3 regions of the Sporomusa sphaeroides DSM 2875 genome follow, and region 1 is predicted to be linked to each of the others. Evidence: riboswitches for the same ligand, from Rfam matches in the RefSeq annotation. Region 1 holds a riboswitch; each other region holds the start of a gene.
What was found. A riboswitch is a leader RNA that binds a small molecule or an ion and turns the genes downstream of it on or off. The one in region 1 is predicted to bind cyclic di-AMP.

Region 1 (10,243 bases):
CAGTCCAAAATAATGATAAAGAAAACACGGCTTGCACCGAGCCGCTGGCGAAGGTGGAAGCCGATGGAATAAAGAAAACACAGCTGTCCGTGCCCGGTCTTGTGCCCAAAATAAAAATACCGGACATATTCCGGTATTTTAGCTTTAGCTTGTGATTTTTAGTTAAATGGCGAATACTCAAGGCCTTCATGGCGCGCGCGTTTTAAGAGATAATTATATTTTTTTTCGGAGGCTTGAATAAGATAAGCGGCATAATCCACCAAATCGGTATCAGATACATTGTTATAGTAGTTTTGGGCATTCAGCCATTCTTTTCTCGCTTCCTCAAGCTGCTGCATCAAGGACGGGTATTTAGCCTCCGGTACGCGCTCTGACAATACACCCTTGGCTAAATTGGTTAACTTTGTTTTCATGCATATCGCCCTCCTGCTTACAGTATTCCCATAAACAGGCGGGATAAATCATACACCAAATTGCACTACATTTCTCGCCGGTTTTCCAGTGCTTTGGACAAGGTCACCTCATCGGCATATTCCAGGTCACCGCCTACCGGCAAGCCGTGGGCGATGCGAGTCACTTTGACCCCCAGCGGTTTCAGCAATTTGGCAATATACATAGCCGTAGCTTCACCTTCAACATTCGGGTTGGTAGCCATAATAACTTCCTGCACTCCCAGCCTGACCCGGTCCAGCAATTCTTTAATCCTGATGTCGTCAGGGCCAATACCCTCCAGCGGGGACAACGAGCCGTGCAATACATGATACAGGCCCTTAAATTCACGGGTACGCTCCATGGCTGTCACGTCTTTGGGATCTTCCACCACACAGACAACGGTTTGATCCCGCCCCTCAGACCGGCAGGTCTGGCAGGGATCGCTATCAGTTAAATCAAAACAGATCGAACAATAGCCAACCCGCTCCTTGGCATAAATAATGGCCTCAGCCAAAGCCGATGCCTGACTATTATCCATTTTAATCACATAATAGGCAAGGCGAACCGCAGATTTAGGCCCAATGCCAGGCAGGCGGCGGAAATGCTCCACCAGCCTGGCAATTGGCGCAATATAGGCCATGGATTAAAACATTCCCGGCGGCAGGTTGAGACCGCCGGTCAGTTTGCCCATTTCCTGGGACATCATATCATCCACTTTGTTCATAGCCTCATTGACTGCAGCAGCCACCAGGTCTTCCAGCATTTCCACATCTTCCGGGTCAACCGCCGACGGTGCGATCTTTACCGACTGAATTTTCTTTTCGCCGGTAACCACTACTTTTACTGCCCCGCCACCGGTAGATACCTCAATAGTACGGGCTTTAAGCTCCTCTTGCAGTTTACCCATATCGGCCTGAAGCTTTTGCACCTTTTTCATCATTCCTGCCATGTTTCCCATATTTCCAAACATGTTATCAGCCTCCTAACACTAATTTTTATTCCTCTATCTTAATTACTTTGCCACCAAACATCATCTGGGCCTGCTTAACCGCAGGATGCTCCATCCCTGGATCAGGGGGAGCGGCTGCCACCGCCGGCTTCGGCGCAGCCGGTTTGGCCGGCGGCGTATCTGTCCCCAGTGAGCACATTAATTTTACCTGATGTCCGGTAATGTGAGCCAGGATTTTTTCCACAATAGTCCGGTAATCGTCCTTCTCGGTGCGTTCCTTGGGAAAGGTTGCCGTAAAGTGCACTGTGGCCTGAGTAGCGGTAAGCCCTGTCAAGCGTCCTTGCATCACACAAGCATGTACCGACCGCTTGCCGCTGGTCATGAGTTCTTTGAGCACAGCCGACCATATCTCATTCAGATCGCCGCCAACGCTGCCGCCTGACGGTTCCGGCGGAGCCGAAACAGACGGATTGGCTGGCGGTGGTGCCGGAGGACTGAGCGGCGTTTGCGGTTCTGGCTGCGGCCGCGGCGGCATGGGTGTTACAGGTGACTGCACCCGCGGCACTGACGGCGGCGGTTCCGCTGCGGGAGCCTCCGTTTTAGCCATACTGACGGCAGCCCCTGCCGGATTGCCGGCAAGTCTGGCTTCAAGCGCAGCAACCCGCTCTAAGAGTGCGGCCATATCGCTCTTTGCCGCCCTGCGGCACAACGTAATCAGCGCCATTTCCACCACAATACGCGGCTCAGCCGCCCATTTTGCTTCATTAGCGGCATGATGCAGCACTTCCAGCACGGCTACCAGTTCCTGATGGCTGAACTTGGCACTCTGGGCGGCAAGCACAGCTTTATCATCACTGTATACTTCAATAGTATCTATAGCAGGAGCAGCTTTATACAGCATCAGACTCCGGGCATGCAGCGCCAGCTCCACAAGCAGTTGGCGAATATCTTTCCCTAGATTAATAAGTTCGTCAAGTTTCACCAGTACGCTGTGCGCATCCCGTTCAGCCACAGCGTCGGTTAACTGCCACACCCACTCATGACCAATCAAGCCTAATAGCTGGCGCACATGGGCGGCTGTTATCACGCTGCCGTCATCCAAAGCAGCGCATTGGTCCAAAATACTGAGCGCATCCCGCATACCGCCCTCGGCTTGAATGGCAATAAGCCTGAGTGCATCCGGAGCAGCCTTGAGGCCGCTCTGTTCTGCCACCATACTCAGCCGCTCCTCAATTTCCCTGGCGTTAATCCGCCGGAAGTCATAACGCTGGCAGCGCGAATGGATGGTGGCCGGAATCTTATGCGGTTCGGTGGTTGCCAGCACAAATACCACATGGGCCGGCGGTTCCTCCAGGGTTTTTAAGAGGGCGTTAAAAGCCTCTGTTGTCAGCATATGCACTTCGTCGATAATATACACCTTATAACGCCCGTCTACCGGCGCAAACTTAACGGTTTCCCTCAAATCGCGAATCTCGTCAATGCCCCGGTTGGAAGCTGCGTCCACTTCAAATACGTCCATGGAAGTACCGGCAGTAATTTTATCACAGTTGGAACAGTGGTTGCAGGGATTGACGCTGGGACCATGTTCACAATTGAGTGATTTTGCCAGAATTTTGGCCGTACTGGTTTTTCCTGTACCACGCGGACCGGAAAACAGATAGGCATGAGCAATCTTGCCGGTGGCAATGGCATTCTTCAAGGTAGTACTAATATGCTCCTGACCGACTAAGGAATCAAAATCCTGCGGCCGCCATTTGCGGTATAAAGCCACATAAGCCACGCCCATACCTCCTTTACCCCGCTAAGACATTAGATAATGCAAGTTTCATTTATATTCAACATTACTAAAATATTTCCCTTTTTCAAGAAAATAATTTATCCGCCACCGTATGTATATCCTACGTTAAAGAATCTGGCAGGCGCAGGCGGGTGTGCAGTTTGCCATATAACAAAAAAGCAGCCCTCATTGGCTACTTTCAATAGATATATTATATTGCTTCCGCGTACCATACGGCCTTGTTTCCCACGACGGACCACAGCAGATACCAGGCACCCTTACGGCACATAAGAAGTATCACTTAGCGCTGCTTCCTTCCGGACCTGACGCGATTCATGAGTTCCTATTGCGTAAGACCCGGCACTGCTACAGTCCGGCCTAGAAAACAAAAAGCCGTATACCGGCCTTGAATTTTATGGCGGAGAGAGAGGGATTCGAACCCTCGGTACAGTTTCCCGTACACACGCTTTCCAGGCGTGCTCCTTCAACCGCTCGGACATCTCTCCAAGTGCTCTCAACAGAAACTTATTATATCTTATTTTTTAAATCAATGCAAGCGGTAAATATTGCAAGCCCGGCAATATCACCAGACAAACCGGCAGCCAATTGATACTGCTTAATTATACCGAGTACCAAAAGGCTTGTCAAGTTTTTGAGTAAAGAAAAACCGCTGCTGCGGCCTTACAGCCGGCAATAGTACTGAGGCGCCGGCAGCGCAGTGTTATCTGACAGATACCGGTGCCGGACCTCCCGGGTGTGATCCCGGAAGGTCCGTCCCGGTTATTTTGTCAAATGATACGGCACTGTGGTTACAATGACATTTTCTTTCCAAATAAGAGTATTGCGCAAAAACCAGCCGGTCTGGTTGTGCAATAACCGGTGCCATGCTTTCCTGGTTTCAAACTCCGGAATAATGACGGTGATATAATCATTCGGCCCCTTCTCCCGGCATCTTTTTTCAATAAAATGCAAGAGCGGGCGCATTAACAGCCGGTACGGCGAACGAATAACCACCAATTCCACACCAGGGTCCCACAGCTTCCATTTTTCTATAACCTTTTTGGTCAGTTCATCATTGTCAGATACATGAACGGCCAGGATATCATCACCGATCATTTTGGCATATTTGATGGTCTCATACACAACACGGGTGGGACTGGATACAGGCACAATAACGGTGTGTTTGCCTTTGGGAAAGGTGGCCGCACCTCTTTCATAACATGCTTCCGGCAGGTGCAATTGCTCCGACATGGTATTATAATGTCCCCGGATGGCTTTAAATATATAAATCATGATGGGAATGAAAACAAGCACAACCCAGGCTCCATAAAGGAATTTCGTTACCGTAATAATCAGAACCACCAAACCGGTGACGGCAGCGCCAAGACCGTTGAGGAAGGCCCGGACCTGCCAGCCCTTACCCCGCTGCCGGTACCAGTGCACCACCATACTGGCCTGCGCAATGGTAAAGGAAATAAAAACACCAATAGCATACAAGGAAATCAGGTGCTCGGTATCTCCCTGAAAAGCGATAATCAATAACGCAGCGGCAAGGGTGAGCAGGATAATCCCGTTAGAAAAGGTTAACCGTTCACCGCGGGTTGACAGATAACGCGGCAGATAGCCATCTCTGGCGACAATAGCCAACAGCATCGGCAACCCGTTGTAGGCGGTATTGGCGGCCAGATATAATACCAGCATGGTCGTGAATTGAATATAGTAATACGCTGCCGAACGGCCGAAAATTTGCTCAGCCAGTTGCGACATGGCGGTTACTTCGGCAACAGGCAGGATATGATAGTGCATAACAAGATAGGTGATACCCAGGAACATAAAGCTCAGGATACCGGCCATCCAATAGGTGGTAACCGTTGCGTTGCGGGCCTCAGGCTGTTTGAACATCGGCACACTGTCAGCAATAGCCTCAACCCCGGTCATAGAGCTGCAGCCATTGGCGAAAGCCCGTAAGATGACAAACAGCATGGCCCAGTCCAGTTGCTGACGGGCCAAAGACTCCGGCGGCAACAGATAGGGTGCGCCGGTGAAGGCTTTCCAGACACCTGTTGCAATTAAAGCAATTACGCCGAATAAAAAGGCGTAGGTGGGTATAACAAAGGCATTGGACGATTCCCGGACACCGCGCAGATTCACCAGCATCAGCAAACCAAAGAGCACCATTACATCCAGGGTCACTTCGTGCCCGGCCAGGTCAGGCAGAGCGGAAACAATGGCCGCCGTACCGGCTGAGACACTTACAGCGGCTGTCAGCACATAATCGGCAAATACCGAACCGGCAGCCACCAACGCCGGCATTTCTCCCAGGTTTTTTTTGGCCACAGAGTAGGCCCCGCCCCCGCCGGGATTAGCCTTCGCGACCTGCACATAGGACAAAACCACGATGCCCAGCAGTAACAGAATGGAGAGCGCCACCGGCGCCATAAAGCCATAGGCAATAATACCCGGAACAGCCACCAGGGTAAGCATAATTTGTTCCGGCCCGTAAGCCACCGACGATAACGCATCAGAGGAAAAGATGGATAAGGCTTTCCACTTGGGAAGTTTTTCATGAGCCAATTCCCGGTTGTGAAGGGGCTTGCCGATAAGTAATCGGCGAAATTCGCGCATCATACCAGCGCCTCCAGTTTCATTATTCGATTTTTGGGCATAAGAAAAAGACCTGACGGCCTTTCGACCCCTTGCTTTGGCCTGCGAAGTTAGCTGACGGGTAGGATGACAAGAGAAAACATCCCTTTTGTCACAAGGACAAAATTAACCCCAAAAGTGGTTCCTCCGCTTCCATTACGGAACTCGGCCTTATATTGTGTATGCATTGTTATCTTACTGCTTTTCTAATCAAACATAAAGTCCTGCTACACTTGGCTTATGCCTGCTTATCGCTGCCTATAGGCACAGAACACAATAGGCTTGACGGCTCGCAACAGCACGCTATTTTCCGCCCTCGCACTCGGTCTTTCATTACGGTTGATATACGAAAAATATCCCTGCCGTTCCGGTAAAGAACGGCAGGGATTTCTCCATACTTATGCTTTCCTGAATACTTTCTTCAAACTAAACTTTCCTTGTTGAATATCGTCAAATACCGTGTACACTACCGGCACTACCACCAGGGTGAGAATGGTCGAAGTCACCAGACCGCCGATAATGGCATGAGCCATCGGTGCCCGGGCTTCAGCGCCCGGCCCGATTCCTAACGCCAGCGGCAGCATACCGAAAATCATTGCCGCGGTTGTCATGATAATCGGGCGCATCCGCTGGATGGCTGCTTCGACTAAGGCCTGGTTGCGTTCCACGCCTTGTTCACGACGCTGTTTGGCGAAATCCACCAGCAGGATGGCGTTCTTGGTAACCAAGCCCATCAGCATAATAATACCGATGAGGGACATCATACTGAGTTCACTGCCCATAACCAGCAGGCCGATGATGGCACCGATTATGGCTAACGGCAAGGCCAGCATAATGGAAAAAGGATCAAGGTAGCTTTCAAACTGGGCTGCCAGGACAAAGAAGATAAACAACACTGCCATGCCCAGCGCCAGGACCATGCTGCTAAAAACGTCATTCATGGATTCCGTCTGACCGGTAGCCACAAATTGATAGCCTTCCGGCATATCAATTTCAGCCGCTTTTTTCTCAAACGCAGAGTTAAATTCGCCCAAAGTGATTCCGCTTAAGTTAGCCGAAATGGTAATTTGCTGCTGATTGTCATAACGTTTGATTTGGGCCGGACTGGTGGCATAGACAGTGTCAGTCACCTGTGACACCGGCACCATGACGGCCTGGCCGGCCTCATCGCGCGCCGTTCCTGACAGGTATACCTTGTTGACATTGCCCAAACTGCGCCGCTCTTCCGGATCTAAAATGACCCTGACATCATGTGAGTCGTCACCGTCCTTGTACTGGGTAACAACCTTACCGTTAAACATGGTCTGCAAGGTATCGGCAATGCTGGCTGACGAAATACCCAAGTCAGCCGCCCGGTCACGATTCACGATGAATTGGGCGTCAGGGTTGCCGGGTTCATAGCTTGACGATACTTCGACGGCTCCCGGAATGCCGGCAACCGCTTGCTGTACCTGCTCGGCAATCATCGCCAGGGTATCCAGCGACTGCCCCTGAATAACCAGCGACACCGGTTTGCCGCCTGACAGGCCTGACTGTTTCATGACACTGATATCGGCACCGGGAATATCCTTGAGCTGTTGACGCAGGCCGGCAATAATTTCGTTATCGCTGATACTGCGTTCACTTTTCGGCACAAGCTGGCTAAAAATACTAATCTCTCTGGTATTAGCCACACTATAGGTCATTTCAACTTCAGGAATGGCGCCGATAATTTGCGACATGGCATCAGCCATATCACCTACGGCAGCCACACTCATTCCCGGATCGACAGTAGCCGTTACGGTAAATTCCCCGTTATCGGCATCCGGCACAAAGGTTGTACCCAGCAGCGGTGTGAGCAGCAGGCTGCCGACAAATAGAACTGCCGCTGCCAGCAGCACTTTGCCGCGGTGACCCAGAGCCTGACGCAAAAACTCACCATATTTGGCGGTTAATTCGTCAAATTTCCCATTCCAGGTCAGCCAGGCCTGGCTTAATTTACCGGTACCCTTAATGGACGCGTGATTCAAATATTTAGACGACAGCATGGGTGTTAAGGTAAAGGCCACAAATAAGGAAACCAACACACTGGCTGCCACGGTAATACCGAACTCTTTAAAGAACTGACCGACAATACCGCTCATCATGCCCACCGGCAGGAATACCGCCACCAGGGTAAAGGTAGTGGCCATAACCGCCAGCCCGATTTCGGCTGTTCCCTCCAGCGCAGCCGTCATTTTGTCTTTACCCATTTCGAGATGGCGCACAATATTTTCAATAACGACGATGGCATCGTCAATCAACAAGCCAACCGCCAACGACAGCGCCAACAGTGACATGGTGTTAAGGGAAAAGCCCAGCGCCTTCATAACCACGAAGGAAGCGATAACGGAAACAGGAATGGTTATGCCGGAAATGATGGTGCTCCGCCAGTTTCCCAGGAACAAAAACACAATGGCGACAGCCAGAACACCGCCGACCACAAGGTTAAACTGCACATCCTCCACCGATTCCTCGATGGTCTTGGAGTTATCGCGAACCACCACCAAATCAACTCCGGACGGCAGCTCTTTTTTGATCGTCTCCAATTCTTTCTTGACAACAGCTACTGTTTTTACGGTATTGCTGCCTGATTGCTTCATAATGTCAATACCAAGAGCCGGTGTACCGTTTACCTTGGTAAGGGTCTCAACCTCTGCGGTTGTATCTTTGACGTCAGCGATGTTTTTCAAATATAGCTGAACACCGCCGCGTGAGGCCACCGGAACAGTAAGAAACTGACTGGTTTCGTTGATTTTCCCTACCGCTCTAAGGTCGGTCTTGCGTTGACCATCGGTTATCTTACCGCCGGGAGAATCAATATTTTCATTTCTTAGACTGTTTAGTACCTCTGGAATCGTAAGGCCGTAAGCCGACATTTGGTTATTATCCAGGTGAATCTGAATTTCCCGCTCCAGGGCACCTTTCAGTTCAACAGCGGCAACCCCGTTGACTGCCTGTAAACGCTTTTCCAGGAGGTCTTCGGCCAATATCGTCAACTCCCGCTGACTCAAATTGCCTGTTAAGGCAATGGACATAATGGGCGTATCGTCAGGGTCAAAGCGCAAAACCGTAGGCGTTTTGGCTTCATCCGGCAGCTTGGCCTGCAGGGTTCCCAATTTATCGCGTACGCTTTGAGCGGCAGAGTCGGCATTGGTGTCCATGGTAAATTGAATAATGGTGGTTGACACACCTTCACTTACCGTGGACATAATATGATCAACACCGGCTACCACGCCGACAGCATCTTCTACCTCTTTCGTAATTTTGGACTCCACTTGCTCCGGGGCTGCCCCAGGGTATAGAACCTGAACAGCAACAACCGGTATTTCAACACTAGGATATTGATCAACATCCAGGGACATGTAGCTAACCATGCCGATGACTACCAGCGCCAAAATAATTACGGTTGCAAATACCGGGCGCTTGATGCTAATCTCCGTAAGTTTCATAGATTTTCTCTCCTACTCTATGGCGCCACGCGAACGGCATCACCGTCATGGAGCCGGCTCACACTGGTGATAATAACCTGTTCGCCCGCCTCTAGCCCGGATTTTACAACAATTGTACTGCCGGTTACTTCACCGATCTCAATTGGTTTGCGGACAGCCTTGCCATTCTCCAAAGTAAAAACATAATAGGCGTCCTGTCTTTGGATAACAGCCGCCTGAGGCACGGTAAGCGCCTGAATACTTTCACCGGTAACCAATTGTACATTGGCAAACATGCCTGACTTTAATTCCCCGCCGGCATTATCGATCTTAATCTTGGTACGGAACATTCTGCTTGCCGAACCGGCATCCGGGTTCATAACATCCACTACACCGGTGAAGACTTTATCCGGATACGCATCAATCGTAACATGGGCCTGCTGACCAATGTTAACCCGGCCCAAATCCTTCTGCTCTACCGGGATTACAGCATATATCTGGTCAATATCCTGCACCACCATTAAGGCAGCCCCCGGCGAGACCACCTGGCCGACAGTCACCGTTTTATTGGCCACTACCCCGTCAACAGGTGAGCTAATTACGCCGTAGCTGAACTGCTGCTCGGCACTGCTTTGATTGGCAGTCGCACTCGACACATCGGCTTCAGCCGATTTTAGCTTGGCTTTGGCATTATCCAGCTGCTGCTCGGAAACGGCGCCAATATCAGCCAGTCGTTTATACCGGTTAAAATCATTAAGCGCCAGTTCGTAGTTTACCTGCGCCTTGCGCACCGAGTCGCCGGCTTGGCGGGCTGTGTTGATTAATTCGACAGTCTCCAGCTTAACCAGCGGCTGACCGGCTTTAACCGTTTGTCCCTCCTGCACCAGCACCTGCTCCACCCTGCCGGAAATTTTAGCGCTCACGGTGGCTGAAATTTGTCCTTCCAGCGTTCCGTTAGCGTTCAGGCTGGGAACAGTCTCGATATAGCCGGCT
Region 2 (10,243 bases), 2.3 Mb from region 1:
CCGAATTGACTGACGGGCTGCATGAGGCTTTTCGGGCGATAGTGATAAATACTGGTGAACTAAAATCTCACCGGGGATTCAAAATAATCAAGATTGCCGTGAGAGACAGCTCAGGGGTAGCCCAGCTAACCTGGTTCAACCAATCCTATATCAAAAATAAGTATCAGCCCGGCATGGAACTTATCATATTTGGCAAAATTCAGCGACGTCAGGGCGTCATTGAAATCAACAAACCGGATGTCGAGGTTGTTACCGAAAGCAACCAGGGCGGCGGACAGATTGTACCGGTATATCCGGCCACCGAAGATATCCCGCAATGGCAGTTGCGGACATTAATCCAGCAGGCATTACACCGCTTTGCAGATTCTGCAGCTACCGAGCAAGCCGAGACCCTGCCTGACGGTATTATTGCAGGCCACAATTTAATGAATAGGCGGCAGGCGCTGAGCTGCATTCATTTTCCGTCCACTATGGAAGATTTAGCCGCCGCCCGCCGGCGACTGGTATTTGAAGAGTTATATTTATTGCAATGCGGTCTGGCCTATTTAAAACAAAAAACAAAACAAAACTTTACCGGCGTTAAGCATTCACCTGACGGTGAATTGGTTGCCAAAATATATAAAAATCTTCCCTTTACGCTGACAGGCGATCAAGCGCAAACCTTGCGCGAAATCAAGGCCGATATGGAAGATACCACTCCCATGCAGCGCATGGTTCAAGGCGATGTTGGCTCAGGTAAAACAGTTATTGCTGCCATAGCTCTTGCCAAAACCGTGGAAAATGGCTATCAGGGGGCCATGATGGCACCTACCGAAATACTGGCAGAGCAGCATTATCATACACTGGCCAAGCTGCTGGCACCACAGGGTATCCGCCTGGCGGTGCTGACAGGCAAGCTTACCCGCAGAGTAAGAGACGAACTGCTGCAGCAAATACAAGAGGGCATCATTGACATCGTTGTCGGCACCCATGCGCTGATTCAGGACGATGTGGAGTTCAAGCATCTTGGCCTGGTGGTGACCGATGAACAGCACCGCTTTGGCGTACGCCAGCGGGCCCGGTTAGAAGCTAAGGGAAAACAGCCCGATGTACTCATAATGACTGCAACGCCAATTCCCCGGACAATGGCGCTTACTGTCTATGGCGATCTGGATGTTTCCGTCATACGCGAACTTCCGCCAGGACGTATTCCTATTGCTACTTTTTCACGCAGTAATGACCGCCGTAATAAGATCTATGCGTTTGCCGTCGACCAAATTAGAGCCGGCAGGCAAATTTACGTAGTTTGCCCGCTGGTTGAAGAATCAGAAAAGATTGAAACCCAATCGGCGGTAAAATTATATAATGAACTATCCACCACTTGCTTAAGCAACATTCCTTGCGGCCTACTGCACGGGAAAATGAAATCACAGGAAAAGGATGCAGTTATGGAGGCTTTTGCCAAGGGTGAAATTAAAGCATTAATTGCAACCACTGTAATTGAGGTTGGCGTTAATGTGCCTAATGCCACGGTCATGGTTATAGAGGGTGCCGAACGCTTTGGTTTGGCACAATTGCACCAGCTGCGCGGCCGTGTAGGCCGGGGACGGCATAAATCCTATTGCATTCTGTTATCTGACAGCACCAGTGAAGAGACGATGGAACGACTAAAAATCATGACTGAGGTAAATGATGGCTTTATCCTTGCTGAAAAAGATTTGCTGCTAAGAGGGCCTGGTCAGTTTTTCGGCACCCATCAGCACGGTATGCCTGATTTTAAAATTGCCGATATTGTCAGAGATACCGATATTTTGCTTGAGGCTCGCCGGGCGGCCCAGCAGACAGTTTGTTCACCCAAATATTTGGACAAAGTATGGCAATCCTTGCAAAACTGGTATGGCGAAAAATTCAGTATGATATTTTGCCGCTAGGAAAGCAAAAAAAGCGGCGGCCCGAAGGCCGCCAATTATGGGAGAGGAGAAAATTTACATTACTAATATTGACATTCCAGACCAGTTTTATACATACTTGGTTCAATTTTTCTAAAATATTTTTTGTTTTTTTTTGCTGCTGCGCGCACACTATTAGCAAATAACTGCAAGGAGTGGCAGCATGGACAAAAAATATACGGAAAAACAACTACAGGGTATTGCTGGGGAATGTCAGAAATTTGAACATATTATTGCCGCTATGGGTTATGGTTATTCTCTCCTGAATGTAGCGGAAGACGACTATGTCAGGCGTTGCACTGACTGCGTTCACTGGTTAGATGGTGCCTGCGGCATTTTTAAGCAGGAAATCCTTCAATGGAAATAATCTTGAACAGCGCTGTGATACAGCGCTGTTTTTGAGGGAATAGGAAGGTATCACATGAATAAATTACTGGGCTGGCTGGCTATTATTATTATTATTGGTTTATCCTATATGTGGCAGCCGGAGTTCTTTCATAATGCTTATGCGATTATCGAGAAAGGCGATATTGCCGCTTTAGCCGAATACTTAAGATCTTTTGGTCCGGCTTCTATACTTGTCACAATTATTTTATTTGTGGTCATGACTTTTACCATTGTTTTCCCATTTATGATTCTATCCGGTGCAGCCGGTATTGTTTATGGCCTATTTTGGGGAGTAATCATTTCCTGGGCAGGAGAAGTAATTGGCGCTTTAGTTATGTTTATCTTTGCCAGATACTTTTTCCGTCAGGCGGTAGAAGGCTGGATAGTTAAAAGCCGGTATTTAAAACAGGTTGACAACTACAGTGCCACTAATGGGTTTAAAGCCTTATTACTTGCCAGGCTTCTGCCACTGGCACCCTCAGGCATCATCACCGCGGTAGCGGCTATTAGTAAGATTTCGTTTAAAGACTTTTTATTGGCAACTGTCCTCGGAAAGCTGCCGCCGGTAATTATAAAAGTAATAATCGGCCATGATATTGTTTTTGCCGGAGAAAATTTAGGCCGGTTGATAGTTGTTACCGTGTTGGTAATCCTTGTATACAGTATTTTGTGGTGGCGTAAAAAAAAGCAGAAAAGCCAAGCATAAACAACAATTACTTGGCAAACAGCCAGCGTCGTCCACCCCGGCTGCGCGGTATAAGCCGGCAGAGTTTCTCCCAGATCGGCCCCACCATATCCCGCCGGAGTTTGGTATAGTCTGCCAAAGCCGAACGTTCTGCTTCATCCGGCAGCCATTCATTGGGGATTTCTCTCACTATACAGTCAAGCTGCTCATTACTCAGCTTGTTCACTACCTCAAGGTATGGAATAAAGTCTTGTGCAGTAAGCAGGTCCTTAAGCAAAATTCTATAATGCTGGAAATAATACGTTTTTATTTTTGTACCAAGTTTTTCAAATGAGTCAATCGTCCAGCGGCTGGATCTAAACAAATGCGAATTATCTATTGCGTAAATTTTATATTGGTCATTCTCGAGATGAAGTAATAGGTTTTTTTGATTTTTAGCACGGTCTGCATTGTGAAACATATGGTCGAACAATATAATGCCGGCCATTTCCGGTACATTGACAGCCTTGTGCAATCGATTTTTCCCGATATATTCCGCATGTTCCAGATAGCGGGAGCCAAAATGGGGGCCGGGTTCCAAGCCTAACTCCAAAAGGCAGGGATGGGAATTGAGCATTTGTTCATCAATTTCAATTATATCGCTTGGAGGAAAGCACAAATTCATTATCGCACCAAGCTTGGCTGCAAAAAATTCGCTTGCCAATACCCGTGAGCCAAATCGATGGTTTTGGAATTTGACTACATAGATATTACCATCCTGCGCACGAAAAAACTGGGGTGCAGTAACCCCGACGCCCACTTCGCCCAAGTATTCTGTAGCCATTAGCATACTGTCAGCCTCCCCGAAAAAAAGACCCGGTAAAGAAAACACGGCTTGCGCTGAGCCTATGGCGAAAGCGCAAGACGGTGTTGCTCTTATCCAGGCGAAAGTTATAGCTTCTATCAGGATAAAAATTTACCGAGTCCTACCTTAGCATTGCATTACCTTGACTCGGTTCACATCACAGCAAAAGTTAAATTAGCATTCGGTGGATCTGGACGCAGATGCTATAGCTGCGAGATTAATAACGGCAGTACTTACTGTATCATCAGAAATTCCCGAAGAGGTGGCCGGCCCGAATATTTCATCAACCGAGATAAAAGCCAATTCATCGTCGACATTGCCAAGGGTTCCTTGAAATATGAAACCGCCAAGGGTTGTAATTACCACATTATCACCAATCATGCGTCTTAGAATGCAAATCAACTCACGGCTCTCTTGCCGTTCGTTGGTTTCGGTTCTTTGTGATACACCGTCAGCACCGGGACAATAATCATTACTAAACGGATTAGTCCTTACTCCTGTAGCTTTTGCAACGATTTGCCAAAGATCAACATGAATAAATTTTGCATCCACAACTTCTCCGCCAGGAGAAAGAATTTCTGCGTTTGACTCTGCTTCAATGGCTGGCGTTAAAAAGGCGACCCGGCAGTCATCAATTTTTTGCAGATTACCAAAGTAAACGATTCCGTCGAAGCCAAACAATAATACGTCGGTGTTTAACTCACGCTGAAGCTCCCTAATCAAGCACTCGTTGCGGAGCTCTCTGAATATGCTCATAAGTATGGACCCCCTTCAATATCTAAAATCACAAGGTGTGTTTACTATACTGTATGAGCCATATAATAAAAGTGTTACTCCCACATCATGTCAAACAGGATAGGAACAGGTAACCGCAGTACAGACCAGAAAAATGTTTGTTCCTATTTTACATATGCAGGGATTATTACCTTGGGCAACGAAGATGATAGATAGAGAGAAAATCATTTCAAGGAGGGAATACCTATGCCAATTGTACAAATTGACCTGATTGAAGGACGTTCACTAGAGCAAAAACGTGAAATGGTAAAAAAAGTAACCGAAGCTATTGTAGAAACAGCCAAATGCCCGCCTGAAGCCGTAACTATAGTAGTACGCGAGGCTTCTCCCCAGCATATCGGCAAAGCCGGTAAACTAGTATCTGATAAATAATTATTGAAGCCATTTCGCTTGCGAAATGGTTTCAATTTTAGAAAGGTGGCGCTTCTCCGATGAGACCCATACAATTTGCGTTTGAGCTTGAAACTTCGTTAAGCAGACAAATAGAGACATTACATGACACTGCCACCACCGGCACTGTGCCAATACCGGTATTGGGGCTTATCAAAAACTCTCAGACGGAGTTTTTAAAACTTTTATCAGCACTTAATACCGGCGAGAGCGACAGCGTTCGATACCCGGCGGTAACGGAGACCCAATTGCTGGGATCAGACGCGGTCTGGCAGCAAGCTACCCAAAATACAACTGCTGCTAATGCCTGTCTGCAGGAGCTTACTGCTCTTTGGTCGATTTACATTACCATCGACAAATGTGTGCAGTTTTACCAGCAGGCGGCTGTAAACAGCGCACAGCCTCAGGCACGGCTGTTTTTTAGCTCGCTTAGTCATGTAAAAAAAATTCTGCGCAGAAGGCTTGATGGCATTATTCAGATTTACTACAATTATTATTGGGGAGAGTTAGGGTTTGCGCCGTTTATTTTAGGAAAAGACTAGGTGACGCAAATTTCAAGGTAACATAATAATAATTCTGATGGGGCTGCCGTGCTGGTAGTCTCATTTAATTATGTAGCTATATTGCGGTTTCAGCGGCCGGACTTACGCTAGTTCTAAGTTGACATTTATTTATGCGTCCGGACAAGCATAACCAAGGAAAAGCCCGGCTAATAATCAATATCGCCGGATAACTACTTCTAAACATGCTTGCCTAACCGGCGGATATTCTGTAATATATAGGCCATGCCGAATTTCCAGAGAAAAAGGAAAACGGGGGAACCATTTCCGGGGTGAATCCGCTAACAAGCGGTAGGGATTTCCCTTTGTCCCGAACCCGTCAGCTAACCTCGTAGGCATTTAGAAAGGGGTGTTTTACAATGAAAAACATCAAAAAAATTATTTGCAGTACCCTTACCATGGCAGTTTTAACTGCCGCGATTTTACTGCCGCAGGCATTTGCCGCACAGGCTGGCCAACCTGGCTATAAAGCCGTTTTGGACGTAAAAGCTACCGCCTACGCTCCCGGACCGCACGATAACGGTAAATGGGGCAACCTGACGTATCTGGGTACCCAGATACGCCCTGGCGTAATTGCTGTTGATCCCCGGATTATTCCCCTTGGCTCAAGAGTATATATTGAGTTTGCCGATGGCAATACCATGTATGGTGTGGCCGAGGATACCGGCGGCGCAATTAAAGGCAATCGTATCGACATTGCCATGCAATCTGTTGAGCAGGCTTATGAGTTCGGGATTCAGAATGTAAAAGTATATGTTCTTAATTAACAACAATGCCTGGCTTTTTGCCAGGCATTGTCTACTGCATAACAGAGGTGCCTGCGCCTTTATAATATTGACGGCTGTCAGCACCAGGTCAGCGGTTTTTCTTATTTTTTTTATGAATTACATACAAAGTGGTAGATTTGGTAAGTTTATTTATGTTATTATAATTAGAAATACCTATTACGAGATGTTGCATGAAAGGAGTCAGTTAATGTTTGACAACAAATTTGGCCCCGAAGGTTTAACTTTTGATGATGTTTTGCTTGTGCCGGCAAAATCCGAAGTTTTGCCTAGAGAAGTAGAAGTATCCACGTATCTGACAAAAAATATCAAGCTGAATATTCCTATAATCAGCTCCGGCATGGATACAGTCACCGAAGCACGTATGGCGATTGCCATGGCGCGTGAAGGTGGCATAGGGGTAATACATAAAAATATGCCAATTGCGCGTCAGGTTAATGAAATTGACAAAGTCAAACGTTCAGAACATGGAATTATTGTTGACCCAATATTTTTATCTCCGAACAACACCCTGCAGGATGCTCATGATCTTATGGAGAAATACCGCATTTCCGGTGTACCGGTAACTGAACATGATAAGCTTGTCGGTATCCTGACCAATCGCGATTTGCGTTTCGAAACAGACTTAAGCCGGAGAATCGGCGATTGTATGACCAGAGAACATCTGATCACTGCCCCTGTTGGCACTTCCCTGGAAGAAGCCAAGGAAATCTTGCGTGAGCACCGGATAGAAAAGTTGCCGCTGCTTGATGCTGAGGGGAATTTAAAAGGACTTATTACTATTAAAGATATTGAGAAGGCGCAAAAGTATCCAAGCTCAGCCAAAGATCCCAAAGGCCGTTTACTGGTGGCAGCCGCCGTTGGTGTCGGCGCAGACATGATGGACCGGGTTGAAGCTATTGTAGCGGCCAAAGTGGATGTTATTGTTGTCGATACCGCCCACGGTCATTCGCAAGGTGTACTTAACGCAGTAAAGAAGATTAAGGATACATTTCCTCACGTCGACCTCATTGCCGGTAATGTTGCTACAGCGGAAGCTACCCGTGACCTGATTGAAGCCGGCGCAGATGCCATTAAGGTAGGCATTGGACCAGGTTCCATTTGTACTACCCGGGTAATTGCCGGTATCGGTGTACCCCAGATTACAGCAATTTATAACTGTGCCCAAGCTGCGCGCCCGTATAATGTTCCTATTATCGCTGACGGCGGTATCAAATATTCCGGCGATGTTGCCAAAGCCATTGCAGCCGGGGCCCAGATCGTAATGATCGGCAACCTGCTGGCCGGTACGGAGGAAAGTCCTGGAGAAACCATTATTTATCAAGGACGCAGCTATAAGGTATATCGTGGTATGGGTTCTTTAGGTGCTATGGCAGAAGGCAGTAAAGACCGCTACTTCCAGGAAAATATGGACAAACTGGTTCCGGAAGGAATAGAAGGCCGGGTTCCTTATAAAGGTTCTGTTGCCGACACTGTGTTCCAGCTGATTGGCGGCCTGCGTGCCGGTATGGGATATTGTGGCGTACGCAACATTGAAGAGCTCATCTCAAAAACCCGGTTCATCAGGATTACCGGTGCCGGTCTTAAAGAAAGTCATCCCCATGATATAAGTATCACTAAAGAATCACCAAATTATAGTGTTTAATAAAGAAAACACGGCTTGTGCCGGACCGCTGGGAAGGGAAGCCGAAAAAAATGCTTTGGACAATAGTCCAAAGCATTTTTACATATTTACCACGGTGGCGGTGTCTCAAAATTAACTACACGAAATTCGAAGTGACGGTCCTGATAAAACTTGATAATAGCAGGCAGCGCTTTCACCGTCTCGCTATGGCCGCGTCCATCATGCATAAGTACAATGGCATGGCTCCATAAATGTTTGCTTTCCATTTGAAAAGCGATGTTGCGCATAATCTGGCCGGCCTTCTCCCGGGAAGCGTCGCCGGAACTTATGTTCCAGCCTATTTCCACATAGCCCAGACGGGATAATGTTTCCCAGTATTCTTTGGTAAAACTGCCTGCCGAACCACCGGGAGCCCGGGAAATACGCGATCTTACACCAGTTACTTGCTTTATAATTTCATCGGTATGACGCAATTGGGATACATAGGAATTAGCGGATTGATACAGTTCACGATATACGTGATTGTAAGAATGATTGCCGATAGCATGGCCTTCCTGATAAATGCGACGCAGGATTTCCGGATGCTTTTCAATCTGACTGCCAACAACAAAGAAAGTTGCCTTGATATTATGCTTTTTCAAAATATCAAGAATAGGCGGGGTATTTTCCAAGTCAGGACCGTCATCAAAAGTAAGGTATACTACTTTTGTTCCATAATACGGGGTAACCGGCGGCAGTCCCAAAGCCAGTCCTTGGTGCTGGCGCTCTGTGACGGTAAACACATCATAAACCGGTTTGTTGCCTGCCGGCAGGTACTCCGGGTTTTCATTCAGATAATAAGCGTCAACAGCATCATTGGGCAAAGTATAGTTGCTTTCTGCCGGGAAAGATTCCTGATGGGCAGGCAAACCTACTGCCGCTGCGGTGTCGTTATTAGAAAACGCCAGTAATGCCAGTGGCGATGACGCTAAGATGATTAGACAAACAGCACTTAATCCACAAACTATCAGAAAGAATCCCGGCTTATTTTTCATTATTTGCTCCTGCTTAAATAATTTGATGTATGGTGTCTAATTTTCGTATATTCTCTAACCTGGTTGATGATTCCTGCATGTAAAAGTTATACAGCTGGGGATACTATTCTTGCGAGGAGTGTGTAAATAATGCCGACTAAGCTAATAAAAGTAGTTGCCTGTACAATCCTGTTGATGATGTGTACCAACGTTGGTTATGGTTTTTGGGGATTGCCTGGAACTAATAGTCTCGAAAACCTCAATCTGGTATCTGCCACTCAGGTATTTGACATAAACGGACAGTTAATTTCAAAACTTTTCGAAGAAAACAGGATTGTGGTAACAATTAACAATATATCGCCATATGTCCAACAAGCCATTATCGCCAATGAAGACACTCGCTTTTATAAGCATTTTGGCATCGATCTGATTGGTATTTTTCGCGCTGTAGTGGTAAATATTCGCCAGGGAGGTTTGGTGGAAGGAGGCAGCACAATTACTCAGCAATTAGCAAAAAATATGTTTCTCACCCAGGAACGTACGATAACGCGCAAGCTGAAGGAAGCAGTCTTGGCTTTAATTATTGATTATAAGTTTTCCAAGCAGGAAATTCTGCAAGCATATTTAAACCAGATTTATTTTGGTGAAGGAGCCTACGGCATCGAAGCTGCTGCCCAAATGTATTTCGGCAAACATGCCAAAGAACTTTCTTTGGCAGAAAGCGCCCTCTTGGCAGGGCTGCCGCGCGGTCCTAATATTTACTCACCGTATATTGACATGAAAGCCGCCATGGAGCGCCGGGCAGTTGTGCTGGCAGGTATGGTCAAAGAAGGTTATATAAGTACAGAAGAAGCCGAACAGGCTAAGGCAGAAGCAATTGCCCTTGCCGGCAAAAAAAAGAGGGTAGTACAGGCATCCTATTTCCTTGATTATGTTGCTAATGAACTGGTAGGCCGTTATGGCGCCAACAGGGTTTATAAGGGGGGCCTCAAGGTCTATACTACCTTAGATATCAGCCAGCAGCAGGCAGCCGAAGCCGTCTTGGGACAATTGCAGGGAGCCGTCCTGGCCCTTGACCCGAAGACTGGATATGTCAAGGCTATGGTTGGTGGACGTAATTATGAGGAAAGCCAGATAAACCGGGTTTTTACCGAGGTACGGCAGCCTGGTTCTGCCTTTAAACCCTTTTTGTATGCGGCTGCTCTCAATCAAGGCTTGGCTGCCAATGCGAT
Region 3 (10,243 bases), 2.1 Mb from region 1:
ACATCGGTGATAAACTGACTGTTATACCCGGCTGCCGAGAGTAATTCCCGGGCATGATGGGGATGATCATCCGGGAATTTTTCAAAATCAACATCATGCAGCAGCCCTACAGCTCCCCAGTATTCAATGTCTTCACCAAATTTAGCTGCATAGGCCCGCATCGCAATTTCAACCGCCAGGCAATGCTTTAGCAGAACCTCACTATGTACATGCTGACGCAAAAGCTGCCAAGCCTGTTGTCTGTTGTAGTCCATGTAATAATCCTCCTAAATTATGTATAGTAATTTAATCCGATTATACCAAATTTGTTAAATACATTACAAGTTGATTATCTGGCTGTGGGACTCTGTCCGCTGCCAATAACGGTGAAGCTGACGGTAAATGGCCGTTGCCAGATAGCACAAAATTGCGGTAATAATGATGGAACCGCCTGGTGCAATATCCAGGTAAAATGCTGCCGTCAGACCGCACCCTACTGACAATACAGCCAACAGAATTGCCCAGCCCAGCGTAGCCTTAAAGCCTTTCCCCAATTGTTCCGCTGCCGCTACCGGCACAATCATCAAAGCGCTCACCATAAGAATCCCTACCACCATCATACCGGTAACAACAGTAATGGCCGTAACTATACTTAATGCCATATTCACCGCACTGGTATGAATGCCCGCAACTTTGGCCACGTCTTCATCAAAAGCAACCAAAGTAAGTTTGTTAAAATGGCTAAATACCACTCCCAAAACAACAATGCCACACCCGATAATCACCAGGACGTCTTGCCAGGATACTGTAAGGATACTGCCGAACAGAAATCCCAGCAAACTGGCGCTGGGTATCCGGGTAATAGTACTAAAAATTATCGCTAACGCTATTCCCGCATAGAAAAAAATAGCCAACGCAGTATCTGCCATTTGGGTGCGGTGGCGCCGTACAAGCTCAATACCGACAGCCCCGGCAACGGTTAATGTAAATGCTCCTATCGCCGGGTAAATACCTGCCAGATAACCGCCTGTTACTCCGGCAAAAGCAATATGTCCTAACCCGTCACCGATCAGCGACTGCCGGCGTACCACAATAAACATCCCCAAAACCGGGCAAATGACAGCCGTTATAAACCCGGCTAAAAAAGCCCGCTGCATAAAGTCGTATTGCAATATTTCCAAATTAAATCCCCCCACTTGTTCAGTTAGCCTGTGAAGCCGGAATAATACCACAAATGCCGCATAGTGGCATGACTGGAATGAAATTGTTCACTGTCACCAAAAAAACACAGGCTGCGATTAATACACGCTACTTTACTGGCAAAATGGGTAGCGTTTTCAATATCGTGGGAAACCATAACAATGGTAATGCCTAGTGTGCTGTTAAGCTGACCCAGTAGTTCATAAATTTTGGCACTGGCGGCATAGTCGATACCACTGGTCGGTTCGTCCAGCAGTAATAATTGCGGATTACCGGCCAGAGCCCGTGCTACCATTACCCGCTGCTGCTGGCCGCCGGATAGTTCGCCAATCCGGCGGTCTTTTAGCTTATCCATCCCCACCAATTCCAGCATATGCCGGACAATATGCCTGGCTCCTTTTTCCTTCTTTAGCAAACTGGAATAATTAACAAGCCCCAATGCCACAATTTCTTCGACAGTTGCCGGAAAAGCTGCCGTATTCTGGGCATAATGCTGTGGCACATAGCCAAGTATTCCCTGCCTGGCAGCGGTATAAACCGTCTGGTTGTCAATCAACACGTGACCGGCCAGGGGCTCGATAAGTCCGGCCATAATTTTTAACAGCGTACTTTTCCCCGCACCATTAGGACCAACCGCTACTACAAATTCACCCTGAGCTACAGAAAAGGTAATATTATTAAGCACCATTTCTGTGTTGTACCCGAATGTAATATTATGTAAGTTAATTTCAGCCATAGTTTTCCTTTTACTCCTTAAGAAGGATTGCATTGCCGGCATACACCGAACAATTCTAAGTTGTGACGCACTAATTCATAGCCATGGGTTTGCAACACCAGCATGAGGCGGGGGTCTACCGGGCAATACTCAATACATTGCGTTTGTCCGCATTTTACACATACAATATGATGATGATGGCTGGTGTCCACCAATTCATATCTGACACTTTCTTTTCCCAGGGCATTTATCGGGGTTAACGCTTCTAGGTCAACCAAAACATGAAGATTGCGGTATACGGTGTCCAGGCTTATGTCCTTATAGCGCACCTTTAGTTTTTCCCAAATTTCAAAGGCGGACAACGCTTGGCCTGACTCAACCAGCTGCGCAATCATAGCCTGCCGCTGGGCTGTTATCCGGTAGCCTTTATCTTTCAAACGGGCTATTACAGCGATGACACTTGCTGCATGATCGACAGTCATATCCTTTCCCCTTTCTACTGCAAAAAAGATTCCTAATAGGAATGAGATTGCCACGCTACGCCAGCAAGCGATAACGCGGCAATCTCTGAATGCAATTTATTATTCGAGAGCCTGGATTAAATTGGCTAAGTTTGCTCGCATCAGTGTAAGATAATTCTTCCCCTGCTTTACTTCATCAGGGGTTAACGCATCCACCGGATGCAACACCAGAACTTTGGCACCGGCTTCTTTAGCCAAAGTTTCCGCTACCTTGGAACTCACAATTGTTTCCGAAAATATGTAATTAATTTGCCGTTCACGACACAGCTTGGTAATATCAGCCATCTTTTCCGGCGTTGGTTCGGCATCCGGTGACAAACCCATGATGGCAACCTGTTCCAGCTGGTAGCGCTCTGCCAGATAGCCAAAAGCAGCATGGGTAGTAATAATTGTACGTTTCTTTACCTTTTGCAAACCGCTCTGATACTCTTCGTGAAGCTTTTGCAGCTCTTTATTATAATTAGCGGCATTTTCACGGTAATAGGCGGCATTGGCTGTATCGGCAGCAGCCAGAGCTTCCGCAATGTTGTCTACTTCCTTCTGGGCCAATACAGGATCAAGCCAAACATGCGGATCAATTTCGTTTTCTTCATGTTCATGCTCATGCTTATGCTCATCAACATGGTTATGTTCGTCATGTCCATGACTATGGGGAATGCCTTCTTTTAATTCAATACCTTTACTGACCTCAACCGCCGTTGTGCTGCCAAGTACGTCTTTCCCCGTTACTTTGCCAATCCAATGCTCGAAATTGGCACCGTGAAAGAAAAACAGTTTTGCATTTTTAACCTGTATCAAGTCCTTGGCTGATGGTTCCCATTCGTGCGGTTCGGCTCCGGCCGGAACAAGTATATCTACCTCGACTTTGTCGCCACCAACCTGCCGGACGAATTCGTATACCGGATAAACACTGGCCAAAACCTTGATTTTGGCTGCTTGCTGTGTATTATCGCCTGGCGCAGCTGTTCTCTGACCGCAACCACTGACAAGTACCCCCAAGAGAAAAAGTACAACCAAAACCATCCTTGTTTTTATCATATATATCGCTATCCCCTTTTAATAAGAATATTCCTATTAAGATAGTAACAGGCCGGAATCCTACTGTCAACACTTTCCACCCCTTAATAAGATTATTCTTAACAAAAAATCAAAAAAATATAGCGGCAATATAGCTGCCGCTGCTTTTTTTAGCATTATTTTACTTGGTTGCACGGGTGACCTCAAAAGATCGACTGTATATATAGGCATGAAATAACAAAAGCGGGAAGACAGCTAATGCCTTCCCTGCTTGTTGGTTTACATCACCCGGCGGGCGCCAATGTAGCGCGGACCCCAATAGCTACTGCTCATACTGGCAATAGCCACACCGCGGCTGGACGTAGCGCTGATAAAATTACCATCACCAATATAGATGCCGCTGTGAGATGCTCCCGGTGCGTAGGTAGTGAAAAACACCAAATCACCGGGTTGAAGACGACTGTAAGACACAGGCCGCCCAACTGCAAACTGTTCATCAGCCATTCGCGGCAGAGAGATACCACTCTGGGCAAATACGAAGCGAGTAAAGCCGGAACAGTCGAAACCGCCAGGGCTTGTCCCACCAAATACATAAGGCACACCTTGATAACGCAGCGATGTCTGAATAATACGCCGTACCGAAGTTGTGGAAGAATCACGGCTGGCAGGAATATCCCGCCCCATCAAAGCACGATAAGTTTGTGCTCCAACTACACCATCAGGCTCAAGACCCCGAGCTTTTTGAAAAGCCTTGACAGCACTGACCGTTAAGTCGCCAAAATCACCATCTGCTGCGCCGGCATCAAAACCAAGCTCAGTAAGCTGAGTTTGAATAGCGGCTACATCAGCGCCTCGGTCACCGGATTCATATGTACCTGAAGCATGGGCAAAAGCAGCGGTCCCAAAAAAGAGACAAAAAGCAACAATAAACCCGAAATACTTTTGCAATTGGTTTCCCCTCTCCTTGGCCTCCGAGGTTAGCTGACGGGTTAGGGTTGCAGGCACCCTACCTGAAAAGCCAGTGCTAATCAGGTTTCACCCCATAAAACTGGTTCCCCCGTACCTGAGCTGGATTCGGCTTTCTAAAACGCTCCTTGGTTATTATTCTGTATCAAATTTGAAAATCCTGCCTAAAATTCATGGTTTTTTTACAAATTTAGGGAGGATTATAGTTTCCTGATAATTACTACTCGTTACCTTTATTTTGCTGCCGACTCAGATCAGCCTGAAGCCAGTAGAGCGGACGCTGTTTCACTTCTTCAAATATTCTCCCGACATATTCACCAATAATACCAATGCCCGCTAATTGCAAACCGCCCAACAGCAAAATACTGGCCGTAATTGTCGCCCAGCCCGGAACAGCTTCATCGGTAAAAAGCCTAATATAAACAACATGGCCTGTCAGCACAATGCTGCTAAACCCCAGGGCCAGTCCAATATAAAAGGCAAACCGGAGCGGTGTTTTAGAATATGCCGTTATACCATCAAGCGCAAAATGCAGCATTCGCTTTAATGAGAATTTGGATTGCCCGGCAAAGCGTTTCGGCGCAACAAATTCAATCTTAGTCTGCCGATAGCCAATCGCGCTGATCATACCTCGAATAAATCTGGCACGTTCCCGAAAGCGCCGAAAACTATCTACCACCTGTTTATCTAATAATCTAAAATCAGAGCCACCCTCGGTAACCTGTACATTAGACATGGCATTCATCAGTTTATAAAACATGCCTGAGGTAAAGCTTTTAAACCAGGATACTCCTTCAGTATTAATTCTCACTGTCTGGACTACCTGGAAACCTTCTTCCCATTTGGCAAGCAACTGCGGCAGCATCTCAGGCGGATGCTGCATATCGCCATCCATGGTAATAACGGCATCCCCTTTTGCATGATCCAGTCCGCAGGTTAAAGCCACCTGATGACCAAAATTGCGAGCCATAATGAGCGCCCGTACCCGCTTGTCCGCATTGACTAAACGTTCTAAGATAAACGGAGTAGCATCACTTGAACCATCATCGATAAAAATGAGTTCATAAGAATAGGCCAGCGGCTCCATAGCATTAACAACTTCCTGATAAAAGTTGTCGATATTATCCTGTTCGTTAAATACCGGCACAACAATAGATATTACATTTTCCGGTGAAGCCATAATTCAGCCTCCTTTTCACCATTTTATTATTGCACTGCCGGCCAGTGAATGCAAGTCTTGGAACTGAAAAAGCGAGATTACTTCCCATACCTGCAATGACGGTAAGGACCCGCTACAGTCATTGTGAGAGGTACGGCGAAACAATCCCGCTTTTTCACTTAGAACCTTCTTACGCTGTGATATCCTGACGTAAAACCATTGCGTCATGCAAATAAATATGCTTGATATCCTGCTGACAAGTATCGGTATTCCAAAGAATCAATACCCTGATACACAGCGGCAGCGCTTCAGGACACTCTATTTCCTGGGTGCCAAACAATGGCACTTGTGTCCAGCCGAGTTTTCTTGCACCTGCAGCCGGAAAAGCCGCGTTTAAATCAGGGGTTGAGCTGAATATCACAGCGCCAATATCTTCGGTATTCATCGCATTTTCCCGTACAATTGCCGCTAGAAGTTCAGCCACGCGCTCAAAGATTTCTTCACATTGGTTTGCGGTAACAGTTGTCGCGCCTCGAACGCCACGCAGCATAATAACCACTCCTAGAGAAAAATTAGCATAGGCTTAGTATACAATATACGCGAAATTAATCCTTTTTCCTGCCAACATTGTAAATATATATATCCAATAACACTAAAGCCTCGCCGCCATGCTGTTAAAGTTAGTCTTCTTTCTTAGGTTTATTGCACCGGCAGGAGTCGCATACATGGCACCGCCACCAGCCGCATTCGGGGCAAACGGCATTGGACTGATTCAGCTCAACATATTTTCCTTGTTCATACTCTCGCCAACAAAAGCTGGCACCCGCTATTTTCTTTAACATAACCGACCGGGTATCTACCCATAATTTTTGCCCAAAAACAGTAATCAACAGCTCATGTACACCATTCTGCTCGTTAAACCTGTAATCTTCAGCAGGAAATACTTCAGGCACTCCTTTGAGGCTAAGGATAACATAGAGAACATTGTACTTCACAGTCCACCTCCCGCATGTATCCGCTGACTTAATCACTCTAAGACTCCCGCCTCTTTAGGCGGGAGTAAGAGCAGCTAAATCGCTGGATAATTCCGACTATACTCCAGTTGGGGGAACCTTACCGGAAGCAAGTCTTCAGTTATAATACCTATGTAAGCGGCAGGCAGTTTATACCCCAAGAATCTAATACTCGCAATGTCCTGCAGATAGCATTGTCAACACTAGCTTGTACTGTTTCACTTAATTCTAAACCAACATCAATAACGGCCGGCTGAACTCCTAATACAACCACGTCTTTCACCGGCTCTTCCAATACTTCCAGCGCCGCCAGCACGTCCTGAATCCCCAGTTCGTGCATAGATACTTTATGTTTAAAATAAGCCTTGACTTCCTCATTGGCAAACTGAAAAAAAGCCCCTGGTTCACTGCCGCCATTAATGGCATCAATAATCAGCAGCCGGTCAGCGCCTTTGATAAAGCGCAGCAATTCCATGCCAAGCGTACCGCCGTCAAGAACTTCAACAGTATCCGGAAAGGTATAACGCCGGGTAAGTTCCTCAACCACCCGGACGCCAAAACCTTCGTCCTGCATTAAAATATTGCCGATACCCAAAACAACGATTTTTTCCATGATGCAAGCTCCTATCATTCGCTCAATAGACAGAAGATTGCCACGCTAAATTCTGCTGTACATCCGGCGTGGCAATCTCGATCTCATTACTTTATCTTAGTTTTCAGGTTATCTTTGCTAATATCATCCAAATCATCAGGTTCTTCTTCCATATACTTGACACCGGAGAACATAGCCGATATCTCGCCGCCTTTTTCGGTAAAGTCAGCCCTGATTGCCATATATACGTGCACAATGACAAACAAGATGATACACCATGCAACAAAATGGTGAATGATATGAACAGTGTATTCGTTAACCAGCCAGTTGTTAAACGGGCCAAATACTTTTGCCAGGAACCGGTTAGGCTCAATCATGTAGTACATCGCCAAACCGGTTATGGCTTCAATCAGAAACATAAGATATACCGCCAGATAGCCTGATCTGGCCAATGAATTCCGGAGATAGGGACGATGCTTGCCGCGCATGAACATATAATGCATCTGCGTATCCATAATTCCAGTCCAGTACAGCTTAGTCCACGGCTTAGGCAAAAGCCTGTCGCCGGGATTAATGATAAAGCCGTAAATGCGGGGAATAAAGGAGATGATAAGCACATAGCCTGCGATAAAATGAATATACCTTATCATTTCCATCGATAAAACATGATTAACGGCAAACGTTGGCTCTATTCCCTGTGTCCCCAGGAAAAAAGGATTGCCAATGTACAGGCCGGTAAGAAACAGAATAAATGTACATATTACCATAACCCAATGGAAAATCCGCGTCCACGGGCTAAACAGGTAATAAGGTTTCATTGCTCCTTGACGCATGACCGGTATTCCTCCTTTTTTATAAATACGGGTCGGTGCGAACTACTGCAAGTTCCTTGCCTTCTTTGTCATAGAGATGAGTGGCACAAGCCAGACAAGGGTCAAAAGAGTGAAGCACCCGCAGTATTTCAAGCGGCTTTTCGGCAATCTTTACTTTGGTATCAATCATACTGGCTTCATAAGCGCCATAGCCGGCTTTTCCGTCCCGGGGACAAGCGTTCCAGGTGGAAGGAACAATCGCCTGATAGTTTTCAATTTTGCCGTTTTTAATGGTTACCCAATGACTCAGGCCGCCTCGCGGCGCTTCGTGCAGACCCACTCCTTTGGCTTCCTTCGGCCAGGTTGCCGGATCCCAGGTAGCCGTGTTAGCTACTGTTGTGTCGCCGGCTTTAATACTGTTTATCAGTTTATCAAAGAAATACTTGGCAATATACGCATGCAGCTGTGCATCCAAAGCGCGGGCTGCCGTACGCCCTACTGTAGTCGGCATCCATTTTTCCGGCGGCAGATTTAATGCTTTGGACACTGCCTCAATCTGGTCAACCATGAATTTTTCCGCCCAGGTTGGCTCACCGATAATGCCTTGTTTAACCTTGGTATACACAATAATATATTTAGCCAGCGGGCCAACTTCAGCCATTTTACCATTCCATTTGGGTGTCTTAATCCAGGAATATTTGCCATCCTCGTTAAGATACTTCCAGTTGGTCTTGGTCCCTTCTTTCGGTTCGGTATATTGCGGAGTGGTAACACCGTTCCAGGGATGAAGGTCCTTGCCGGCTTCAGGATAACGGTACCAAGAATGTTCAACACCTTCGGTCAATACATTCGGATCAGTCAGGTCTTTACCTTCCAGCGGATGGAAAACAGCCTGGCCAATACCCTGACCAAAGTTTTCTACAACCCCGTTGGCACGGATTAGCAGATTTTTAAAATAATCCCCATTGGAAGTTCCGCTATAGCGGTCTTCGGGGAAATCGCCAAAGGCCAGCACCCGTTGCCCGGCTAAACCGCCGCCGTCGGCAAAACCTGCTTTGACAAACAAATCGCCAATGACCAGCGCATCCGGTATGTAAAAATTATTTACCAAATCTATTGTTAGATTTATCGCAGTATCCACTACGGCTAACCGTTCGGTGTTAATAGGTGCATTCATATCATTCATGGAAATGGAACAGGGCATCCCGCCGACAATATAATGCGGATGAGGGTTTTTGCCGCCGAAGATAACATGGGGAATAACAATTTCCCGCTGACGGTCAAGCATGTTCAGATAATGGGATACAGCCATCAGATGAGCTTCCGGCGGCAGCACGTTATAGTCGGGATGATCCCAGTAATGGGCCGAAAAAAGACCCAGTTGGCCGCTCTCGACAATGCCTTTTATTTTATTTTGAATTTCCCTGAAGTACGCGGTTGTTGCCTTCGGAAACTCTTTAGGATAGGCGTTGGTGTCAAAACTGACAGGGCCCTCAAACGTAAGGCTGTATTTTTCCAGTACCGTGTTCTGCAGCGCCGCCGTAGCTGCCGGGTCGGCTCTGAGCGCCGCTACCGGGCTGACCCAGTCCAGGGCATGCAAATGATAAAAATGGACAAGATGATCATGCACCATTTGCGTACCGGCTATTATATTGCGAATAAAGTTGGCGTTTTTGGGAATTTCGATACCTAACGCATCTTCAACCGCCCGCAAGCTGCCTAAAGCATGTACGGTAGTACAAACACCGCAGATTCTCTGGACAAACATCCAGGCATCCCGTGGATCCCTCCCGTTTACTATTAATTCAATCCCCCTCCAGGCAGTGCCGCTTGAAAGAGCATCTTCCACTTTGCCGGTAGCTTCATCTACTTCTATTTCAACCCGCAGGTGGCCTTCAATCCGGTTTATCGGATCAACAACTATGCGTTTCATCTAAACCGCTCCTCCTCATCCCTATTCATTGTCCTGGCCGCGTTCCGGCTTGGTTTCATCCGTGCCGTCCTGCGCTTTTTCTGCTTTAGACTCATGCATTTTGTGCTGAACATAAGATGCAATACCATGAGTCGCTACACCGGCGGCAGTCACGCCGGCCAAGATAGCGCCAACTTTGTCTGCATTGACAATAGTATTAGGCACAGGGATGTTAGGCAGCCGTTCATAGAAAGGATCATTATCCCAGAAGTTATTGGCGGCACAGGCAACACAGGGCGCACCTGCCTGGATGGGATAACTCAGACCATTCCACCAGCGTATATTGCCGCAGGAATT

Region 2: another riboswitch for cyclic di-AMP. It lies ahead of SPSPH_RS10625 (3D domain-containing protein); the one in region 1 lies ahead of SPSPH_RS21225 (APC family permease).
Region 3: another riboswitch for cyclic di-AMP. It lies ahead of SPSPH_RS07670 (C40 family peptidase); the one in region 1 lies ahead of SPSPH_RS21225 (APC family permease).

What each region holds. Positions count from the first base shown of each region.
Region 1 is NZ_CP146991.1:4,606,978-4,617,220, forward strand. Features, by position in the region: gene SPSPH_RS21200 (DUF2508 family protein) at 159-413, opposite strand; gene recR (recombination mediator RecR) at 479-1,072, opposite strand; gene SPSPH_RS21210 (YbaB/EbfC family nucleoid-associated protein) at 1,076-1,402, opposite strand; gene dnaX (DNA polymerase III subunit gamma/tau) at 1,428-3,161, opposite strand; RNA gene ffs (signal recognition particle sRNA small type) at 3,422-3,521, opposite strand; tRNA gene SPSPH_RS21220 (tRNA-Ser) at 3,575-3,664, opposite strand; gene SPSPH_RS21225 (APC family permease) at 3,939-5,786, opposite strand; cyclic di-AMP (ydaO/yuaA leader) riboswitch at 5,847-5,982, opposite strand; gene SPSPH_RS21230 (efflux RND transporter permease subunit) at 6,200-9,271, opposite strand; gene SPSPH_RS21235 (efflux RND transporter periplasmic adaptor subunit) at 9,289-10,243, opposite strand, start outside.
Region 2 is NZ_CP146991.1:2,272,997-2,283,239, reverse strand. Features, by position in the region: gene recG (ATP-dependent DNA helicase RecG) at 1-1,910, shown strand, start outside; gene SPSPH_RS10655 (hypothetical protein) at 2,092-2,295, shown strand; gene SPSPH_RS10650 (TVP38/TMEM64 family protein) at 2,350-3,021, shown strand; gene SPSPH_RS10645 (HipA family kinase) at 3,029-3,829, opposite strand; gene SPSPH_RS10640 (hypothetical protein) at 4,019-4,600, opposite strand; gene SPSPH_RS10635 (2-hydroxymuconate tautomerase) at 4,826-5,011, shown strand; gene SPSPH_RS10630 (hypothetical protein) at 5,071-5,571, shown strand; cyclic di-AMP (ydaO/yuaA leader) riboswitch at 5,806-5,943, shown strand; gene SPSPH_RS10625 (3D domain-containing protein) at 5,949-6,356, shown strand; gene guaB (IMP dehydrogenase) at 6,565-8,019, shown strand; gene SPSPH_RS10615 (polysaccharide deacetylase family protein) at 8,106-9,032, opposite strand; gene SPSPH_RS10610 (transglycosylase domain-containing protein) at 9,162-10,243, shown strand, end outside.
Region 3 is NZ_CP146991.1:1,724,295-1,734,537, reverse strand. Features, by position in the region: gene SPSPH_RS07695 (HD domain-containing protein) at 1-254, opposite strand, end outside; gene SPSPH_RS07690 (metal ABC transporter permease) at 318-1,160, opposite strand; gene SPSPH_RS07685 (metal ABC transporter ATP-binding protein) at 1,184-1,915, opposite strand; gene SPSPH_RS07680 (Fur family transcriptional regulator) at 1,933-2,376, opposite strand; gene SPSPH_RS07675 (metal ABC transporter solute-binding protein, Zn/Mn family) at 2,476-3,453, opposite strand; gene SPSPH_RS07670 (C40 family peptidase) at 3,712-4,359, opposite strand; cyclic di-AMP (ydaO/yuaA leader) riboswitch at 4,384-4,522, opposite strand; gene SPSPH_RS07665 (glycosyltransferase family 2 protein) at 4,619-5,578, opposite strand; gene aroH (chorismate mutase) at 5,748-6,107, opposite strand; gene SPSPH_RS07655 (hypothetical protein) at 6,238-6,552, opposite strand; gene SPSPH_RS07650 (HyaD/HybD family hydrogenase maturation endopeptidase) at 6,701-7,183, opposite strand; gene cybH (Ni/Fe-hydrogenase, b-type cytochrome subunit) at 7,270-7,995, opposite strand; gene SPSPH_RS07640 (nickel-dependent hydrogenase large subunit) at 8,015-9,907, opposite strand; gene SPSPH_RS07635 (hydrogenase small subunit) at 9,929-10,243, opposite strand, start outside.